DNA from 3 places in the Clostridium sp. TJA085 genome. Region 3 is predicted to be linked to each of the others. Evidence: riboswitches for the same ligand, from Rfam matches in the RefSeq annotation. Region 3 holds a riboswitch; each other region holds the start of a gene.
What was found. A riboswitch is a leader RNA that binds a small molecule or an ion and turns the genes downstream of it on or off. The one in region 3 is predicted to bind S-adenosylmethionine.
Positions count from the first base shown of each region.

Region 1: linked by a shared signal. The riboswitch ahead of AC4FQW_RS09810 (Na+/H+ antiporter NhaC family protein) and the one ahead of metK (methionine adenosyltransferase) in region 3 are both predicted to bind S-adenosylmethionine.
Region 2: linked by a shared signal. The riboswitch ahead of AC4FQW_RS06100 (methionine ABC transporter ATP-binding protein) and the one ahead of metK (methionine adenosyltransferase) in region 3 are both predicted to bind S-adenosylmethionine.

Region 1 covers NZ_JBZEEZ010000003.1:102,787-105,065, reverse strand. The annotation lists gene AC4FQW_RS09820 (HNH endonuclease signature motif containing protein) at 1-72, opposite strand, end outside; gene AC4FQW_RS09815 (hypothetical protein) at 243-917, shown strand; SAM riboswitch class I at 1,055-1,225, shown strand; gene AC4FQW_RS09810 (Na+/H+ antiporter NhaC family protein) at 1,302-2,279, shown strand, end outside.
Region 2 covers NZ_JBZEEZ010000001.1:1,186,096-1,188,374, reverse strand. The annotation lists gene AC4FQW_RS06110 (RidA family protein) at 1-196, shown strand, start outside; gene AC4FQW_RS06105 (DUF503 domain-containing protein) at 396-683, shown strand; SAM riboswitch class I at 884-1,014, shown strand; gene AC4FQW_RS06100 (methionine ABC transporter ATP-binding protein) at 1,132-2,091, shown strand; gene AC4FQW_RS06095 (methionine ABC transporter permease) at 2,091-2,279, shown strand, end outside.
Region 3 covers NZ_JBZEEZ010000001.1:1,352,407-1,354,685, forward strand. The annotation lists gene metK (methionine adenosyltransferase) at 1-861, opposite strand, end outside; SAM riboswitch class I at 938-1,047, opposite strand; gene AC4FQW_RS06865 (PadR family transcriptional regulator) at 1,174-1,497, opposite strand; gene AC4FQW_RS06870 (hypothetical protein) at 1,498-2,232, opposite strand.

The DNA.
Region 1 (2,279 bases), on a different contig from region 3:
AAATCCTCCCTCACTTCTATGAACTATATGGTGGATATCGGCTTTTTTATTGCATATTTCACAAAAATACAAATGATTAACCTCCTTAAAGTTTTATGTTATTTACAGAATATTAATATAAATATTTATAAAAATCAAGAATAGAAACAATAAAAAGTAGTATAATATACTATATAGGGTGTATTGTATAACATATACTTTATAGTATATTATATTGAGATTTATGAGGAAAGGTGATATTTATGAAGGATAATTACAATTCATTCAGTTTTTGGGGCAAAAATGTAAATGATTGCAATGCTGTGAGAGGGCATGCATTCACACATGAAATGCCTAATTCAAAGTCTGTATATATACATGCTTTGATTTTCTCAAATAAAAATGGGATAGAGAGTTTGTATTCATACTTCCCAAATTCCAGAGCCCTTTTAGGTTATCTCCAACATTCATTTATGCAAAAAGCCTTTTATAATTGGGCAAATGGTACAGAAAAATTAATTATGAAAGTACCAGTTTCACCAACAAAAGAATTAATTAATAACTTATATTCTAAAGGTAAAATTACAAAAAAAGAAAAAGAAATTATGAAAGAACAGTATGATGAATTAAGTTATATGTGGGATAAGCCAGAAGATGAAATTTTAAATGAACTTAAAACTTTTACAAGAAAGTTCAATAAAGCTTGGCTTGGAGATAACAGCAAATTTTTGTATATAAAAGTATTTAAAAGAGCTTCAGATTTAGCAGATTTTATAAAAGATTCAGTAATTATGACTGGAAAATGTGAAGAGTTTAAAAATACTATTGGAATTTCAACAGAAGATTTTGTTGAGATATCACATAAAATTTCTCATGATAAAGAAGCAGCTAATGTATTTAGAAAGGTAATATTAGATAAACTAACTGAGGTATTATAAATAAAAAAGTATAGGATAAAACTTAAATTTTATCCTATATTTTATTTGATTAAAGGTATAAATAGGGATTTATGAAAATAAAAATATATTGACATTAATGGTTAGTACTTGTTACAATAAATTAAAAATTAAATAAAGTCTTATCAAGAGTGGTGGAGGGACTGGCCCTGTGAAACCCGGCAACCTACTAAATAATATAGGGAAGACTATAATTTTTCAATGTAATTAATTTTGCATTGTAAATTTGTCATACGATAAATTATTTGGTGTGGTGCTAATTCCAGCAGTTAAATACTGATAGATAAGTGGTGTTTATATAGAGTTTATAAAGCTTCTGATTTCTATCAGAAGCTTTTTTTATTAAAATTAAAGGGGGATTTTAAAGTGAAAAATAATAAAACAGGTAGTGTATTGGCATTAATGCCATTATTAGTATTTATAGTTTCATATGTTTCAATATCTTTAATAGCAAAAGATTTTTATGCTGTATCTGTAATAATTCCATTTCTAATTGCAGCAGTTACGGCTTTGATTATGAATAATAAAATTAGTTTTGAGGAAAGATTACATATTTTTTGTAAGGGAGCAGGTAATCCTAATATAATTTTAATGATTTTAATATTTATATTAGCAGGAGCTTTTGCAAGTGTTGCGAAAGCTATGGGTGCAGTTGAATCAACAGTAAATTTAGGACTTTCTGTATTACCTCCAAATCTGTTAATTTCAGGTATATTTATAGTAGCTTGCTTTATAGCTCTTTCTGTAGGGACTTCAATGGGAACTATAGTTGCATTAGTACCAATAGCACTTGGTATATCTGAGAAAACTGGAATTGCGGTTGCTTTAGTGGTTGGCGCAGTAGTAAGTGGAGCTATGTTTGGGGACAATTTATCAATAATATCTGATACAACAATTGCAGCAACAAGAACTCAAGGTTGTGATATGAGAGATAAGTTTAGAATGAATTTTAAGATAGTTCTTCCAGCAGCTATAATTACAGCAATTATTTTTGCTTTTATAACAAGAGGAACACAAGGATTTAGTTTAGGAACTTATGAATATAGCATTATAAAAATAGTTCCTTATATAGGTGTTTTAGTAGCAGCTCTTTTTGGTGTTAATGTTATCTTTGTTTTATCATCAGGTATAATATTAGCCGGTGTTATAGGTATACTTACTTCAAGTTTTGATATAATTGGATTATTTCAAAATTTAGCTACTGGTATTAGTGGGATGAGCGAGCTTATAATAATTTCTTTATTAATATCAGGAATGATAGCTCTTATTGAATACAATGGTGGTATAGAGTATATACTTAACAAAGGAATGAAAAAATTCAAGACAAGAAGGGGAGCGGAGTTT
Region 2 (2,279 bases), 170 kb from region 3:
ACTTGAAGAAGCTGGAACAAATATGGATAAAGTTATAAAAACTACAGTTTTTGTAAAAGATTTAAATGATTTTGCAGCTGTTAATGAAGTTTATGCTACATTTTTTGAAGGAGAACCACCAGCAAGAAGCTGTGTTCAAGTAGCTAAATTACCATTAGATGCAAAAGTTGAAATAGAAGTAATTGCATTAGCTTAAAAATAATAGAATATTAAATTTTTATGCTTTTTTAAACAATATAATCAACTTATTCATTAATTACAAATTTTGTGAATAAGTTGATTATTTTTTGTGAAATTATAAGTAATACAATTTATATTGGTTAGAATATGTATTATTATAAAAATATAAATTGCTTATATCAAAAAAATACTTTATAGAAAGGAAATAGGTATTTATGGATATTTTACTTATGAAAATAACAATTAGAGCATCTTGGGTAAATTCTTTAAAGGAAAAAAGGATGATTGTAAAAAGCATAACTCAAAAATTAAAAAATAAATTTAATATATCTGTTGGTGAAGTAGATAGACAAGATGAACACAAGATGGCGGTAATTGGTATATCAGCAGTTTGCACAGATGTAAAAATAGCTCATTCTATGAAAGAAAAGATTATAGATTTTATTGAAGAAAATTGTGATGGTGAAATTGTAGATATTGAAGAGGAAACAGAAATATTCTAAGTTATGAAGTTATTAAAACTTAAATTTTGAAAGTTATTTAATAAATAAAGTTGTAACAGTTTTAATTAATAGACATAGATTATTTATATAAAAAATATTTATATAGAAAACTATTTATATAAAAATTTTTAAAACTTATTGACAATAAATGTATAAGATATTATATTATTATACAAGAAGTTTGAAAATAAAATATTAGGTTCTTATCAAGAGCGGTGGAGGGACTGGCCCTATGAAGCCCGGCAACCTATGTAATTAGTAATGATTTAAAGTTATTACTTTATATGTGGTGCCAAATCCTGCAAGTATTCATATACTTGATAGATGAGAGAGTAATTTTATAGGGCAAGTTATACTTATATGCGCTAGAGATATTATTCTCTAGCGCATTTTTATTTTAAACTAATACATTAAAAAGAGATTTTTAACAAAAAGGGGGTATATAGGTTTGATAGAAATAAAAGGATTATCTAAAACATTTGGGGATTTTAAAGTTTTAAATAATATATCACTTAACATTAAAAAAGGAGATATATATGGAATTATTGGACATAGTGGAGCTGGAAAATCAACATTACTTAGATGTTTAAATGGCCTTGAAAAATATGATGAGGGTAGTTTAAAAGTTATAGGAAAAGAAATAAAAAATTTGAGTAAGGAGGATATCAGAAATATTAGAAAAAATTTGGGGATGATTTTTCAAAGTTTTAATCTTTTAGATAGAAAAACAGTATATGAAAATATAGCATTACCTCTTGAAGTTTGGGGATATAAAAAAGATTATATAAATTTAAGGGTTTTAGAACTTTTAAAATTAGTTTCACTAGAGGATAAAAAAGATAGTAAACCAAAGGAATTAAGTGGAGGCCAGAAGCAAAGAGTAGCAATAGCTAGAGCTTTAGCATTAAAGCCAGAAATTTTACTTTGTGATGAAGCAACATCAGCCTTAGATCCAAAAACAACAAAAAATATATTAGCACTTTTATCAAAAATAAATAAAGAATTAAAAATAACAATTGTTGTTGTAACACATCAGATGGAAGTTGTAAAAGATATTTGCGAAAATATAACTCTTTTAGAAGGGGGAGTAGTTAAAGCACAAGGAAAAGCTTCAGAGTTATTTTTAAAACCAGGAGTTTCTCTTAGAAAATTTTTAGGAGAAGATGATGATACTTTACCAGAGGAATGGGTTAATATAAGAATATTTTTTCCAAAAAGTTTTTCTGAAAATGCAATTATAACAAAAATGGCAAGAGAGATGAATTTAGATTTTTCGATTGTTTGTGGAAGACTTGAAAAGTTTAGAGATGATGTTTTAGGAAGCTTAGTAATAAATGTTTCGGAGAAGGAAAAAGAAGATGTAATAAATTATCTTATAAATAAAAGTGTTGAATGGGAGGTGATTTAATGTTTAATGAAATATTAGTAGCTACGCTAGAAACTTTTTATATGGTTATATTATCAACAGTTTTTGCTTTTATAGGGGGATTTGTAATTGCAATAGTTTTAACTTTAACAGCAGAAGATGGTTTAAGGCCAAATAAAAGTGTTTATAGAATTTTAGATTTTGTGGTAAATACCCTTAGGAGTTTTCCT
Region 3 (2,279 bases):
TGCTGCATATGCTGCTGATCTATCAACTTTAGTTGCATCTTTTCCTGAGAATGCTCCACCACCGTGTCTTCCCATTCCACCGTATGTATCAACTATTATCTTTCTTCCTGTTAATCCACTATCTCCTTGTGGTCCACCAACAACAAATCTTCCAGTTGGGTTTATGAAATATCTTGTATTTTCATCTAATAATTCTGCTGGAATTACAGCATTTATAACATGTTCTTTTAAATCTGATTGAATTTGTTCTAAAGTAGCACACTCATCATGTTGAGTTGAAATTACTATAGTATCTATTCTCTTTGGCTTATCATTTTCATACTCAACTGTAACTTGAGTTTTTCCGTCTGGTCTTAAGTATGATAATGTTCCATTTTTCCTTACTTCTGTAAGTCTTCTTGAAAGTCTATGAGCCATAGCAATTGGAGTAGGCATAAATTCTTCTGTTTCATTTGTAGCATATCCAAACATCATACCTTGGTCTCCAGCACCTACTGCTTCAACTTCATCTTTTTCTCCTTGTCTTGACTCAAGTGCTTCATCAACACCCATAGCGATATCTCCTGATTGTTCATCTATAGTTGTCATTACTGAGCATGTATCACAGTCAAATCCATATTTAGCTCTATCATATCCAATTTCTCTAATTGTTTCTCTAACAACTTTAGGAATATCAACATAACAGTTAGTTGATATTTCTCCCATAACCATTACCATACCAGTAGTTGTGCATGTTTCACAAGCAACTCTAGCATGTGGATCCTTTGCTAATATAGCATCTAATACTGAATCTGAAATTTGGTCACAGATTTTATCTGGATGTCCTTCTGTAACTGATTCTGATGTAAATAATCTTCTCATTCCTTTTTCCTCCGAATTTTCTAATATTTTTACAATAAAAAAAACTCTTCGATAAGAAGAGATTGTATTCTAATCTTTCTTATCTTGTAGTATAAACTACTGGAATTAGCACCACACATAATATTTAAATATTTGTAGGTTGCTGGGCTTCATAGGGCCGTCTCCCTCCACCTCTCTTGATAAGAGCTTCTTTATTTAATTATTTTACTAATCGCAATTTTAACACATAGATTTTTAATAGTCAATATTTTTATATTGTATTATTTTAATTAAATATATAAATCCATTAAATTATATTTAAATTTAATCGATTTATACTGAACTAATTATATTATCTATATTCATTTTTAATTCATTCCAATTTTTTATAAAATTATTTAATTCATTTATTCCCTCTTCAGTTAGACTATAGTATTTTCTTTTTGCACCAACACCAGAATCCTTAATAGTTGCAGTTAAAAATCCGGATTTCTCCAATCTTAAAAGTAAAGGGTACATAGTTCCCTCTGAAGCATTATCGAACCCATATTCTTTTAAAGTTGATATTATTTCATATCCATAAGTTTCTTTCTTATATATTATAGCTAATATGCACCCTTCTAATGTTCCCTTAAGCATTTGTGTTTTTTTATTCATTTATATCAACTCTTTCTTTATCCCTCTTCTTTTTTTATATTCTTTCTCATTAATATATTCATTTAATTCATATAAAATCCCAAATGGTAATACTAAAAAATATATTTTTGTATCAATTAAATTTATTTGCGGAACTATTGTCTTAACAGTTATCATTATAGCAAATGAAATCATAGAAAATAAAATAATGAATTTTATTAATTTGTTATCTATTTTTTTAAAATTTACATCAGATTTGATTTTATAATTCTTTATAGAATCTTTTTTTATCTCTAAAAATACTAAATAGCAAATTATACTTATTATTAAATTTGAAATTAATTGATTAATTGTAAGATTATAATTTAAAGTAAACCCTTCATCTTTGAATAAAGTTATTCCTTGAGTAATTAAATAATTTATAGTAAATAAAACAGCCATGGATATTAAAAATACCTGAACTTTAAAATTATTTATTATTTTATCAAATCTACTATACTTAGATTTTATTTCGTTAATTATATTATCACAAAATTTTATATAATTATCTCCTATCAAATAATTTATATCTTTATTATCATTCTCTGACTGTATAATCATATCCCCTATTTCTATTAAAGTTTCTTCTATATCTATATCCTTTAAACCTGATAATCTCATATATATTATAATTTCTTCATATATTATTTTATCTTTCTCTCTCATTAATCGACTTAACTTATTTATTTCTTTTAAATATACACCCTTTATACTCATCTTATTCACTTCCCTTATAAAATCTATTTATAATTATATATACATTG